DNA from 2 places in the Streptomyces sp. NPDC006339 genome. Region 2 is predicted to be linked to the other one. Evidence: riboswitches for the same ligand, from Rfam matches in the RefSeq annotation. Region 2 holds a riboswitch; the other holds the start of a gene.
The links. Region 2 has a riboswitch for S-adenosylmethionine ahead of ABZ135_RS33265 (aminotransferase class V-fold PLP-dependent enzyme). Riboswitches for the same ligand answer to the same signal wherever they lie in the genome.

Region 1 (6,968 bases), on a different contig from region 2:
TTCTCCGCGTTGAACCACTTGACGGTGCCCTGAGCCATGCCTAACTCCCCTATTACTGGCCCTTGCGCGGGACCGCACTTCGCGGACCCGGGTCAGACCCTGCGCCGGAACGCGTCGACCGCGGCTGAATGTATCTGCCCAACTGCCCTCTGCAACAGGGCAATCGGACGAGAATTCTGGGCACGCCGGAAAGGGGAATCAGGGAGAATCCCTGGAATTACGGGGCAAGTCGGGCCCGGCAAAGCGCGCAGAAGGTACACAAGGCACGGGCACTTTGGCTGCATCTTGTCGAGCGGCGACGCATTCTCATATGCGCCTGGCATGAGCAGCGGAGGGGACTTCCCCAACTCTACCGCGCTCAACCATGCAGAATTGCCCCTTCCGCTTCTGGCAGCGGAAGGGGCAATTCTGTAAAGCGGAAGATCTCCGGGCCGAGCCCCGACGGGGGCCGGGCTCAGCAGCCGCCGGCGACCGCCGGAATGATCGAGACGCCCGCGCCGTCCGGCGTCGCGGTCTCCAGGCCCTGCTCGAAGCGCACGTCGTCGTCGTTGACGTACACGTTGACGAAGCGGCGCAGCTTGCCCTGGTCGTCCAGGACGCGGGCGGCGATGCCGGTGTGGTTCTTCTCCAGGTCGGCGATGACCTCGGCGAGGGTGGCGCCCTCGGCGGGCACCTCGGCCCGGCCGCCCGTGTAGGTGCGGAGGATGGTGGGGATGCGGACGTTCACGGCCATGTCTACGTAACCTTTCGGCGCGCTGGGGGCGGGTCTCAGTGGGCCAGGCCGGCGTCGCGGAACGCGTCGAGGCTCGGGCGGATGGTGGCGGTCGCCTGAGAGGTGTCGGCAACGGCGTCGAGGGTCTTGAGCCCGTCACCGGTGTTGAGGACCACGGTGGTGAGCGAGGGGTCGAGGAGACCGGCCTCGACGAGCTTCCTCGTCACGCCGACGGTCACACCGCCCGCGGTCTCGGCGAAGATGCCCTCGGTGCGGGCCAGGATCTTGATCGCGTCGACGACCTGCTCGTCGTTCACGTCCTCCACGGCGCCGCCGGTGCGGCGGGCGATGTCGAGGACGTACGGGCCGTCGGCCGGGTTGCCGATCGCCAGCGACTTGGCGATGGTGTTCGGCTTCTGCGGGCGGACCACGTCGTGACCGGCCTTGAAGGCGGCGGAGACCGGGGAGCAGCCCTCGGCCTGGGCGCCGAAGATCTTGTACGGCTTGTCCTCGACCAGGCCGAGCTTGATGAGCTCCTGGAGGCCCTTGTCGATCTTGGTGAGCTGCGAGCCGGAGGCGATCGGGATGACCAACTGGTCCGGAACGACCCAGCCGAGCTGCTCGCAGATCTCGTACGCGAGCGTCTTGGAGCCCTCGCCGTAGTACGGGCGCAGGTTGACGTTCACGAAGCCCCAGCCCTCGCCGAGCGGGTCGCCGATGAGCTCCGAGCAGAAGCGGTTGACGTCGTCGTAGTTGCCCTCGATGGCGACCAGGTCGCCGCCGTAGACACCGGCCATGACGACCTTGCCCTGCTCCAGGTCGTGCGGGATGAACACGCAGGAGCGGAAGCCGGCCCGGGCGGCGGCGGCGCCGACGGCGCCGGCCAGGTTGCCGGTGGAGGAGCAGGAGAGGGTGGTGAAGCCGAAGGCGCGGGCGGCCTCCAGGGCCTGGGCGACGACCCGGTCCTTGAAGGAGTGGGTCGGGTTGCCGGAGTCGTCCTTGACGAACAGCTTCCCGGGCTCGACGCCGATCTCGCGGGCCAGGTTGTCGGCCTGGACGAGCTTGGTCCAGCCGGGGTTCAGGTTGGGCTTCTCGGCGACGTCGGCGGGGACGGGGAGGAGCGGGGCGTAGCGCCAGATGTTGGCGGGGCCGGCCTCGATGCGCTTGCGCAGGGCCTCGGGCTCACCGGTCGGCAGGTCGTAGGCGACTTCGAGCGGGCCGAAACAGAGCTCGCAGGCGAAGATCGGACCGAGCGCGAAGGTTTCGCCGCATTCGCGGCAGGAGAGCCCGGACGCGGGACCGAGGTCGACCGGGGTCCGGGGGGTGGCGGTGGTGGCAACCGTCTGTACAGCCATGGAGGCGAGGCCCTTTCTCCTCATCTTCCTCATGACGCATTTCGCCATGAGACGGATTTGGCACCTTCCCTAGCCGGGAGCCTCGCTGGAGGACGAGTAACCGACTGGAGGGTTGCCGGGGCTTCAACGGGCCGTTTCCCTCTGCCCCTCTGGATGAGCGGTATTCGATTGTGGAACGCGGTCGGCACCCCGACATGCATCGGGCATCCGCGTTGTTCAAGACTGTAACCGAAGCCTTCCGAGGTGGAGACGGTCGTCCGATCCGCGAGATGGAGATCACGTTGCTGGAAGAAGTGGAGCGCTGGCTGGCCCGGCGGTCCTGGTCGGTGGCCGACCGTCCGCTGGAGCGGATCCTCGCCGCCAAGCGGGGCACGAAGGTCAGCGTGGTGCTGCCGGCGCTGAACGAGGAGGCGACGGTCGGCGCGATCGTCTCCGTGATCCGCCGCGAGCTGATGACGGACGCGGTGCCGCTGGTGGACGAGCTGGTGGTGATCGACTCGGGCTCCACGGACCGTACGGCGGAGGTGGCCGCGGCGGCGGGGGCGCGGGTGGTGGCGCGGGACGCGATCCTGCCGCGGATACCGGCGGTGCCGGGCAAGGGCGAGGTGCTGTGGCGGTCGCTGATGGCGACGAGCGGGGACGTGGTCTGCTTCGTCGACGCCGATCTGCGGGACTTCTCGGCGGATTTCGTCTTGGGGATCGTCGGTCCGCTGCTGACCGACCCGGACGTGGACTTCGTGAAGGCGATGTACGACCGTCCGCTCGGCGACGCCCCCGGTCAGGGCGGCCGGGTGACGGAGCTGGTGGCCCGGCCGCTGCTGAATCTGCACTGGCCGCAACTGGCCGGTTTCGTCCAGCCGCTCGGCGGCGAGTACGCGGCGCGCCGCTCGCTCCTGGAGCGGCTGCCGTTCCCGGTCGGTTACGGGGTGGAGCTGGGCCTGCTGGTGGACGCGCTGCACACGGTGGGTCTGGACGCGCTCGCGCAGGTGGACGTGGGGGTGCGCAAGCACCGGCACCAGGACGGGCAGGCGCTGGGCCGGATGGCGGCGGCGATCTACCGGACGGCGCAGTTGCGGCTCTCGCGGGGCCATCTGGTGCGGCCGCGGCTGACCCAGTTCGAGCGGAGCGGGGAGGGCGGCTTCGCGCCGCGCACGTACGCGGTGGACACGGAGGAGCGGCCGCCGATGGCGGAGATCGCGGAGTACGCGCGCCGACGCGTGGCGTAACACCGGATGATGATCCTTTCTGCCTAGATTTCCGTTTCATGCGGTGGAGACACGGAATCGGAACGGGCATGCTGCTGTCGGTCCTGGGCCTCGGCGCCGGGGCGCTCCTCGTGACCGGGGCGGCCCCGGCCGCGGCGGACGCCGCCTTCGCCGCCGTGGCCCCGGCCGCGGCCCGGGAGCCGGAGAAGCAGCCGGAGTCGGGCCGCACGGCCGAGGAGCGGCTCTGGCTGCTCGGCGGCCTCGGTCTGGCGCTGGGGGCGACGGGTGTGGTGGCCGGCGCCGCCGTACGGAGTCACCGGGAGCCCACGGGCCACCGCGAGCCTGGCTCGAATCCGTACGTTTGAGCGTTTACCGGACGGGCTAGGTTCGCCATATGGCTTCAGTCCTCGTTGCATCGAACCGCGGCCCCCTCTCGTACACCCTGCGGGACGACGGAGCGCTGGACACCCGGCGGGGCGGCGGCGGGCTCGTGTCGGGCCTGAGCGCCGTCTTCTCGGAGGACGCGGCGGGAGACGGGCTGTGGGTGTGCGCGGCCCTCGGCGAGGGCGACCGCGAGGCCGTGCGGCGCGGGGTGTCCGAGCCGGGCGTGCGGATGCTCGACATCGACCCGGACGTCTACGCCGACGCGTACAACGGCATCGCGAACTCGGTGCTGTGGTTCCTCCACCACCATCTCTACGACATCCCGCGCGAGCCCGTCTTCGACGCGGCCTTCCGGCGCCGCTGGGACTCCTACCGGGCCTACAACCGCGCCTTCGCCGAGGCGCTGGCCGAGGCCGCCGACGAGGGCGCCGCGGTGCTGGTGCAGGACTACCACCTGGCGCTCGTCCCGGGGCAGCTCCGCGCGCTGCGGCCCGACCTGCGGATCGCGCACTTCACCCACACGCCGTGGGCCTCGCCCGCCTATCTGGCGATGCTGCCGGACGACATCCACCAGGAGCTGGTGGAGGGCATGCTGGGCGCGGACGAGATCGGCTTCCACACCGGGGCCTGGGCGGACGCCTTCCGCGCCGACCCTCCCGTCGCCCGCGCGGCCGGCGGCTCCCGGGTGGCGGTCCATCCGCTCGGCGTCGACGGCGACGAGCTGCGGGCCCTGGCCCACCGCCCCGAGGTCGAGGAGCGGCTCGCGGCCCTGCGCGCCGAGGTGGGCGACCGGAAGACGATCGTCCGGGTGGACCGCACGGAGCTGTCCAAGAACATCCTGCGCGGCCTGCTGGCCTACCGGGAGCTGCTCACGGAACACCCCGAGTGGCGCGGCCGCGTCGTCCACCTCGCCTCCGCCTACCCCTCCCGCCAGGACCTGGAGAGCTACCGCTCCTACACGGCCGCGGTGAGCGCGCTCGCGGAGCGGATCAACGAGGAGTTCGGCACCGCGGACTGGCAGCCCGTCCTGGTCTCCGTCCAGGACGACTTCGCCCGCTCCCTCGCCGCGTACCGGATGGCCGACGTGGCCCTCGTCAACCCGGTGCGGGACGGCATGAACCTGGTCGCCAAGGAGATCCCGGTGGTGTCCGACGAGGGCTGCGCGCTGGTGCTGTCCCGGGAGGCGGGCGCGTACGAGGAGCTGCGCGCCGACGCGCTGACGGTGAACCCCTTCGACGTGACCGAGACCGCCGAGGCCCTCCACGAGGCCCTGTCGATGCCCGCCCCGGACCGCGCCGACCGCACCAAGCGCCTCGCGGCGGCGGCCACCGCCCTGCCGCCCCGCCGCTGGTTCCTGGACCAGTTGGAGGCCCTGGGCGGAGCGCCTTCCCAGGGCGGGGCGTCCTAGGAGGCGCCGCCTTGGGCGGCGCCGTCCCGGTCGTCCCGTTCCTTCCGCTCGCGGCCCCAGGCGGCGAGCGGTTCGAGGGCGTCGTTGAGCCGGATGCCGTCCTTGGTGAGGGCGTACTCGACGCGGGGCGGGACCTCGTCGTAGGAGACGCGGTCCACGATGCCGTCCGCCTCCATCTCGCGCAGGTGGGAGGCGAGCACCTTCTCGGTGATCCCCGGCACCATGCGGCGCAGTTCGCCGAAGCGGCGGTTCGGGTGCTCGTGGAGCGCCCACAGGATGAGCACCTTCCACTTGCCCCCGATGATGTCCATCGCGGTGTCGATGCCGCAGATGTGGTCCCCGTCGTCGGCCCCCGGCCGGTTCAGCGTCGCCATGCCCCACCCTCCTGACCTGCTCGCTCACTCCAGGGTAACCACCCACTTCGAAGTGCGTACTTGAGCGCTCAACCGCCCGGGGCGCAGCCTGGGCACATGAACGAGACGACCTCGCAGAAGACCCCCGTCACCCTCCTCGGCCTCGGCGCGATGGGCACCGCCCTGGCCCGCACCTGGCTCGCCGAGGGGCACCCGCTCACCGTCTGGAACCGCACCCCCGCCCGTGCCGCCGCGCTCGTCGACGAGGGCGCGAAGGCCGCCGCCGACGTCGCCGAGGCGGTCGCCGCGAGCACCCTCGTCGTGGTCTGCCTCCTCGACGACGCCTCGGTCGGCGAGGCCCTCGCCGACGCCGACCTGACCGGCAAGGACCTGGTCAACCTCACCACCACCACGCCCGCCCAGGCCCGGGCCCGCGCCGCCCGGGCCCGTGAGCGGGGCGCCCGCTACCTGGACGGCGGGATCATGGCCGTCCCGCCGATGATCGGCGTCCCCGAGGCCGGCGGCTATGTCTTCTACAGCGGATCGCGGGAGCTGTTCGAGCGTCACGAGGCGACCCTCGCGGTGCCGGCCGGCGCCGTGCACGTCGGCGAGGACGCGGGCTTCGCGGCGCTGCACGACGTGGCCCTGCTCAGCGCCATGTACGGGATGTTCGCCGGGGTCGCGCACGCCTTCGCCCTGATCCGCAAGGAGGACATCGACCCGGTCGCCTTCGCCCCGCTGCTCTCCGGCTGGATCTCCGCCATGGCCGGCCCGGCCGTGCAGCAGACCGCCCGGCAGTTGAAGAGCGGCGACTACACGACGGACGTGGTGTCCAACCTGGCGATGCAGGTGGCGGGCACGCCGACCTTCCTGGCCACGGCCGAGCAGCAGGGCGTGAGCCCGGAGCTGATCAACCCCTACTTCGAGCTGATGCGCCGCCGGCTCGCGGAGGGCAGCGGCGAGGAGGACCTGACGGGCGTGGTGGACCTGCTGCTCCGCTGAGCCTGTGAGGCGGGTGCGGTCCGTAAATCGGTTCCGTAAATCGGTTCCGTTAATCGGAGACGACCCCTCCTCGCGAGGGGTCCTTCCGTGCCAGACTCTGCCGCGATCGTTCCCCCAGGCGATCCGTTTACCCCCGAAAAGGCAAGCGGAAGGATCGCGACAGACGTGAAAAAGATTGTCGTGGGCATGACCCTCGGGTCGGCGCTCACCGCACTCCTCGCCGCGGGGCTCACCCCCGCCGCCGCGCAGGAGGCCAGGGACAGCGCGCCGACCGGCGCCCCGGCCGACGCCCCGTCGCACCGGAGCGACAACCGCCCCGGACCGCTCACCAAGCAGCGCACCGAGCTGCGCGAGAAGGCGATCGACCTGGTCGCCAAGGGCAAGGCCAAGGCGAACGCCCGCGGCGTCGTCGAGGTGGCGCCCGGCAAGTTCGTGGAGACGAAGACCACCACGGCCGTGCGCCAGGAGAAGATCCTCACGATCCTCTCCGAGTTCGGCACCGAGGCCAGCGGCAAGTACGGCACCGTCCCCGGCCCGCTCCACAACGAG
Region 2 (6,968 bases):
CCGGGACAAGGACAAGGTGCTGCACGGTCGCGAGTCCGGCATCATCAAGCGCCTGCCGCACGGTGAGTTCGTCGAGGTCCACACCCCGCTCAGCCAGGGCGAGCTGCACAAGCTCACCGCGCACGAGCAGTACGCGCCGGCCGAGCTGCCGCCGGCCGTCGACGAGAACGGTGTGGAGCGCAAGATCGGCCGCATGGAGAAGCTCCGGGTCAAGCTCAACCGGGGCTACTACGGCGCCGACAACCAGGTCGCCAAGCCCACCGTCGAGGAGTACAAGGAGATCCAGAGCGGCCACGGCCACCACTGATCCCCTTGACCTCCTGATGTAGGTCGCCACGGCGAGAGCCCCGTCCATTCGATGGACGGGGCTCTTCGCCGTACCGGGAGATCGATAGGGTGGGGACACCCGTGGAGACACGCCCGTACGACACACCAGGAGCGACCATGAGCGCTGTGAACCCCGCTGGAGGCGACACCGCGGCGGGCCGCTCCTGGCCCGTCGTCCTGGACGGTCTGCTGAGCGGCCGCGACCAGAGCGCCGAGGACACGGCCTGGGCCATGGACCGGATCCTGCGCGGCGAGGCGACGGACGCGCAGATCGCCGGCTTCGTGGTCGCCCTGCGCGCCAAGGGCGAGACCGTGGAGGAGATCACCGGTCTCGTCCGGACCATGTACGCGCACGCCAACACCATCGAGGTGCCGGGCGCCACCGTCGACATCGTCGGCACCGGCGGTGACGGCGCCAAGACCGTGAACGTCTCCACCATGTCGGCGATCGTCGTGGCCGGCACGGGCGCCAAGGTCGTCAAGCACGGCAACCGGGCCGCGTCCTCGGCCTCCGGTGCCTCCGACGTCCTGGAGAAGCTCGGCGTCAACCTGGAGCTGACCCCGCGGCGGGTGGCCGAGGTCGCCGAGGAGGCGGGGATCACCTTCTGCTTCGCGGTCAAGTTCCACCCGGCGCTCCGCCATGTGGCCATGGCCCGCAAGGAGCTCGGCATCCGCACGGTGTTCAACTTCCTGGGACCGCTGACCAATCCGGCCCGGGTCAGGGCCCAGGCCACCGGAGTCGCCGACGCCCGGATGGCGCCGATCGTCGCCGGGGTGCTCGCCGAGCGCGGCTCCTCCGCGCTGGTCTTCCGGGGCGACGACGGCCTGGACGAGCTCACCACCACCGCGACCTCGCGGGTCTGGATCGTCCGGGACGGCACCGTCCGCGAGGAGCACTTCGACCCCCGGGACGTCGGCATCGACCTGGTGCCCGTGGAGGCCCTGCGCGGCGCCGACGCCTCGTACAACGCCGACGTCGCCCGGCGGCTGCTCGCCGGCGAGACCGGTCCGGTACGGGACGCGGTGCTGCTCAACTCGGCGGCGGCGCTGACCGCCCTGGAGCCGGGGGAGGGCACCCTGGCGGAGCAGTTGCGGGCCGGCATCGAGAGGGCGGCCGAGTCCATCGACTCCGGTGCCGCCCGGCGCGCCCTGGAGCGGTGGGTCGCCATCAGCAACGCGTAGGCGGCGCGACGCGCGGCCCCGTCCGGAATGCGGACGGGGTTGCGCGTCGACGATCACCTGGCATAGCTTCTGAACCAGGTCATGAGTGACAGCCATCAAGGCCCCGGCCGGCTGTCCGGCAACCCTCCGTCCGTGGCGGGGTGCCCCGGGTGAAGACCAGGCCGTGGACAGAAAGGTCCGCGGCAAGCGCGGACCCCTGCACACTCTCGACAGTGTGTGGCCCTGGGGTCCTTGGTCCTCAAGGGAGCAGTCTCGTGAGCAAGCGAATGCGTTAGGGCCTCGAAGCCCCTTCTTCGCCATCCCCTTTTCCCTTTTTCCGTGCCTCCGCGGTCGTGTGTCCCGTCGCGTCGAGGCGCTGAATTCGCCTGCCTTGTACGGGAGTTCGCCATGTCCGTGATCACTGCTGCCACCGACCCGTCCGTCTGTGCCCCGCTGGCCGTCCTGGGCCGGGACGTCACCGTCCCGCTCGTCACCGGCGGCGAGGTCACCTACGCCGCGCTCGACTACGCGGCCAGCGCCCCGGCCCTCCAGCGCGTGTGGGACGACGTCGCCGCGTACGCCCCCTACTACGGCAGCGTCCACCGCGGCGCCGGCTACCTCTCCCAGTTGTCCACCGACCTCTTCGAGAACAGCCGCACCACCGTCGCCGCATTCCTCGACTGCCGCCCCGAGGACCAGGTCGTCTTCACCCGCTCCACCACCGACTCGCTCAACCTGCTCGCCCGGGCGCTCCCCGCCGACTGCCAGGTCTTCGTCTTCGAGACCGAGCACCACGCCTCCCTGCTGCCGTGGGGAGACGCCCGCGTGACCTACCTCGACGCGCCGCGCACCCCGGCCCAGGCCGTCGAGATCCTCGAGCGCGCGCTCGCCGAGCGCGACCCCTACGGCCCGGCCCTGGTCTGCGTGACCGGCGCGTCCAACGTCACCGGTGAGCTGTGGCCGGTGCGGGAACTGGCCGCCGCGGCGCACGCGCACGGCGCCCGGATCGTGCTCGACGCCGCCCAGCTCGCGCCCCACCACCCCGTCTCCGTACGGGACTTGGACGTCGACTGGGTCGCCTTCTCCGGTCACAAGCTGTACGCCCCGTTCGGCTCCGGCGTCCTCGCCGGCCGGGCCGACTGGCTGCGGGACGCCGAGCCGTACCTCGCGGGCGGCGGCGCCTCCCGCACGGTGGCGCGCCGCGCCGACGGTGGCGTCGACGTCGAGTGGCACACCACCGCGGCCCGCCACGAGGCCGGCTCGCCCAACGTCATCGGTGTCTACTCCATCGCCTCCGCCTGCAAGGCCCTCACCGAGGCCGGTTTCGACCGGCTCGTCGCCCGCGAGCGGTACCTCATCGCGAAGGTCCGCGAGGGCCTGGCCGACGTGCCCGAGGTGCGGGTCCTGTCGCTCTTCGGCGAGGACGCCCCCCGGGTCGGCGTCCTCTCCTTCGTCGTCGAGGGCTGGAACAGCTCCCACTTCGCCGCCGCGCTCTCCGCCGAGTACGGCATCGGCGTCCGCGACGGCCTGTTCTGCGCCCACCCGCTGGTGCGCACCCTGCTCGGCAGCGACCCGCAGGACCCGGGCGCGTGCGGCGCCCCCGAGGCGAACCCGGGGGAGAGGTCGCTCAACGCGATCCGGGTCAGCTTCGGCGCGGGCACGCCCGACGAGCACGTGGAGCGGTTCGTCGGCGCGGTGAAGGAGCTGGTCCGCGACGGCGCCCGCTGGACGTACCGCACCGAGGACGGCCGCTGCGTCCCCGACCGGGGATGACCGCTCCCTCATACGGGTGAAGCCGGCCTCCCGCGGGGGAGAGGCCGGCTTCGCCGCTGTCCGTACGGCCTCAGGACTCCAGGCCGATGGCGAAGGCCGCGTCCAGGTCGTGCTGGGAGTAGGCGCGGAAGGCGACGTGCGTGTCGGTGGCCTCGACGCCCGGGATCTTGGAGATCCGGCCGGGGATCACATCGGCCAGGTCGTCGTGGCGCGGCACCCGGACCATGGCGATCAGGTCGTAGGTCCCGGTGACCGAGAAGACCTCGCTGACGGAGTCGATCGCGGCGATCGCCTCGGCGATCTCGGGGATGCGGTCCACGCTGGTCTTGATGAGCACGATCGCGGTGATCACGGCTGGCTTTCTCCCTCGGTGGCCGCGGCTGGGGGTTTCACTCTATCGGCACGTCTGTACCGCGCCCACGCGTAGACGAACCCGAAGCCGAAGCCCAGCACGTGCGCCAGATACGCCACGCCGGGCCCCGACCCCGCCGAGCGGGCCGCCAGCCACTGGAGCACGAACCAGAAGATCAGCACGATCCAGGCCGGGAAGCGCAGCGGCAGGAAGAAGAGGAAGGGGAAGAGGCTGGTCACCCGGGCGCGCGGAAAGAGATAGAGGAAGGCGCCGAGCACCCCCGAGATCGCCCCCGACGCCCCGACCAGGGTCTGCGCGCTGTCCGCGTGCGCCGTCGCGTAGCCGAGCAGCGCCAGATATCCGCAGCCCAGATAGAACAGGCCGAAGCCGATCCGGCCCATCCGCTCCTCGGTCATCGCCCCGAAGACGTAGAGGAACAGCATGTTCCCCAGCAGGTGCAGCCAGCTTCCGTGCACGAAGAGGGCGGTCAGCGGGGTGAGCAGGGCGCGCGGATCGCCGCGCGTCAGGTCGGCGGGAATCACCCCCCAGCGCTGGAAGTACGTGCTCTGCGCCACGAGCAGCTCGTCACCGGTGCCGTACACCGGATTCAGTCCCGCCACCGGACTCACGGCGAAGAGCAGCACGCAGCCGGCGATGAGGCCGTAGGTCACGGTCGGTCCGTTCCGGGCGCCCCGCCAGGCGCCGAGGGTCACGCCCCGCCAGTCGATCATGGACAGATCATGGCGTACCGGGGCCCACAGGGACAGAGTGCCTCGCCGTGACACGGGGTACCCGCGAGGCCGTAGGGTTACGGGCAGTACTCCCGCAGTTCGACGGCGCACCGCGGGCCCGTGACGCTCGTACGGAAAGAGGACGGCACGATGACGACGGTTCCCCTGCCGACCGCCGACACCCGCTGGCGCTGCACGCTCTGCGGCAACCTGACCCGCTTCGATGTGACCCGCTCGTCCAAGGTCGTCGAGTACGTCCATCTGGACCTCGCCGGAGAGCCCAAGGTGGAGGAGCGCGAGGTGGTCAGTGAGACCATCGAGTCGGTCCGCTGCCGCTGGTGCAACGCGGTGGACCAGATCGAATTGGTGGACAGGCCGGGCGCCGCTTCCTGAGAAGCGGCCCCTCGAGGGCGACGACAGGGAGAGGGGTGACGGATCGTGGCGCAGCCCGCGCACGGTGATGAGCCGACGGGCTCGGCGGACGACGCCGCCGAGGTGCTCGACCGGCCCCTGCCCGAAGCCGTACGGCGGAAGGTCGTCGCGCTGGTCGCGGACGCCTTCGGCGGGCTGACCGTCGCCGAGCTGCCCGCCCCGCTGCGGCAGTACGCCCGTTTCACCGCCCCCCGGCGGGCCAAGTTCGCCGGGAACGCGATGGCCGCCGCCCTGGAGAGCGACCCGCTGTTCCGGCAGCGGATCGGGGAACGCTTCAAGGAGTCCCAGCCCGAGCTGGCCGGGGCCGTGGAGGCCGGTGCCCCGCCCGCCGCCGCCGACCCGGTCGACGTGGCGGCCGCCGCCTATGTGCTGCGCCCGGCCGGCTGGGGCAAGCTGGTCGCCGCCGCCGGCGAGGAGGCGCAGCGCGCCGACGCCGAGCGGGCCGACGAGGCGAGCCGGCGCGAGCTGGAGAGGCTCCGCGAGGAGGTCGCCGGCGCCAAGGAGCGCGCGAGGGCCGAGACCGAGCAGCTCCGGCACGATCTGGAGGCCGCCCGCAAGGAAGCCGAATCGCTTCACCGCAAGCTGCGCAGCGCCCAGAGCGACGTCAAGCGCGGTGAGGCGGCGCTGCGGCGCGCCCAGGCCGAGATCGACACCGCCCGCACCGAGGCCGCCGCCCAGGTCTCGGCCGCCGAGAGCGAGACCCGCCGCCTCAAGGCCCGGCTCGGCGAGGTGGAGGCCGCCCTGGAGGCCAGCCGGCGGGCCGCCCGCGAAGGCCGCTCGGTGGAGGACATGCGGCTGCGGCTGCTCCTGGACACGGTGCTCGACGCGGCCCAGGGGCTGCGCCGTGAACTCGCCCTGCCCCCGGTCTCGATGCACCCCGCGGACACCGTGGACGCCGTCGAGCCCGGCCGGATGTCGCCGAAGGACATCGCCGCGCGCGCCCTGTCCGAGACCGACCCGGCCCTCCTCGACCAGCTCCTCGAACTGCCCCAGGCGCACCTGGTGGTGGACGGCTACAACGTCACCAAGACCGGCTATCCGACGATGCCGCTGGAGAAGCAGCGGCTGCGGCTGCTCGGCGGTCTGTCCGCGCTCGCGGCCCGCTCCGGCGCGGAGATCACCTGTGTCTTCGACGGCGCCGAGCTCGCGGCGCCGGTGCTGCTCGCCCCGCCGCGCGGGGTGCGGGTGCTGTTCTCGAAGCCCGGTGTGACGGCCGACGAGCTGATCCGTCAGCTCGTGCGCGCGGAGCCGCCGGGCCGCCCGGTCGTGGTGGTGTCCACCGACCGGGAGGTGGCCGACGGGGTCGCCAAGTCCGGTGCGCGGCCCGTGGCCTCGGCGTTGTTGCTGAAGCGGCTTTCGCGCCTCTCGTGACGTCTCGTCACCGCTGAGCCCTCGTGGGCGTGATGTCCGGATTGTTGTCCGCGCAGGGTCAACTGTCCACTACTGCCCGTGGGATGTATGTAAATAACTTGTCGAGCGGGCGAGATTTTGCCCGTGGGGATTTGAACTGATCACAAGATGGTCACTAGGGTCGGGCCTCGAACCTTCGCGCGGTTGATCATCCATCGGGGATGACAGCGATGGTCCCGCCTGCCGCAGTTCTGGCCTGGCGGCTCGAGGAAGAAGGAGCTCGCCTTCGTGGCGTCCCACCGTCGACCCAAGCAGCCCAGCCGCACCCGTGTGACCGTGCTCACCGCCACCGCCGCGGCAGCCGTCGCACTGTCCGCCCAGACCGGCGCACAGGCGGCCCCCAAGCCGAAGATCGACGAGGTCAAGTCCAAGGTCGACAAGCTGCACCACGAGGCCGAGGAGGCCACGGAGCAGTACAACCTCGCCGAGGAACGCAGGGGCAAGCTGCAGAAGGAGATCGGCGCCCTCCAGGACAAGGTCGCCCGCGGCCAGGAGGAGCTCAACACCCTGCGCGGCCAGATCGGTTCGGTCGCCAGCGCCCAGTACCGCTCCGGCGGCATCGACCCGGCGCTCCAGCTCTTCCTCTCCTCCGACCCGGACACCTACCTCGACAAGGCGTCCGCGATCGACCAGCTCGGCGCCAAGCAGGCCGACGTCCTGCAGTCCATCCAGGCCAAGCAGCGCACCCTCGCCCAGCAGCGGGCCGAGGCGACCACGAAGCTCGCCGACCTCGAGGACGTCCGCAAGACCCTCGGCGAGAAGAAGAAGAAGTTCCAGGGCAA

Region 1: linked by a shared signal. The riboswitch ahead of thrC (threonine synthase) and the one ahead of ABZ135_RS33265 (aminotransferase class V-fold PLP-dependent enzyme) in region 2 are both predicted to bind S-adenosylmethionine.

Annotation. Positions count from the first base shown of each region.
Region 1 covers NZ_JBEXQW010000038.1:45,339-52,306, reverse strand. Annotated here, with positions in the region: gene ABZ135_RS27465 (cold-shock protein) at 1-38, opposite strand, end outside; gene ABZ135_RS27460 (MoaD/ThiS family protein) at 455-733, opposite strand; gene thrC (threonine synthase) at 769-2,091, opposite strand; SAM riboswitch class I at 2,085-2,227, opposite strand; gene ABZ135_RS27450 (glucosyl-3-phosphoglycerate synthase) at 2,349-3,293, shown strand; gene ABZ135_RS27445 (hypothetical protein) at 3,332-3,637, shown strand; gene ABZ135_RS27440 (trehalose-6-phosphate synthase) at 3,667-5,064, shown strand; gene ABZ135_RS27435 (helix-turn-helix domain-containing protein) at 5,061-5,438, opposite strand; gene ABZ135_RS27430 (NAD(P)-binding domain-containing protein) at 5,535-6,419, shown strand; gene ABZ135_RS27425 (immune inhibitor A domain-containing protein) at 6,585-6,968, shown strand, end outside.
Region 2 covers NZ_JBEXQW010000058.1:36,265-43,232, forward strand. Annotated here, with positions in the region: gene ABZ135_RS33255 (cytochrome bc complex cytochrome b subunit) at 1-307, shown strand, start outside; gene trpD (anthranilate phosphoribosyltransferase) at 445-1,509, shown strand; SAM riboswitch class IV at 1,587-1,704, shown strand; gene ABZ135_RS33265 (aminotransferase class V-fold PLP-dependent enzyme) at 1,897-3,261, shown strand; gene ABZ135_RS33270 (Lrp/AsnC ligand binding domain-containing protein) at 3,332-3,613, opposite strand; gene ABZ135_RS33275 (rhomboid family intramembrane serine protease) at 3,610-4,344, opposite strand; gene ABZ135_RS33280 (hypothetical protein) at 4,495-4,737, shown strand; gene ABZ135_RS33285 (NYN domain-containing protein) at 4,783-6,147, shown strand; gene ABZ135_RS33290 (NlpC/P60 family protein) at 6,415-6,968, shown strand, end outside.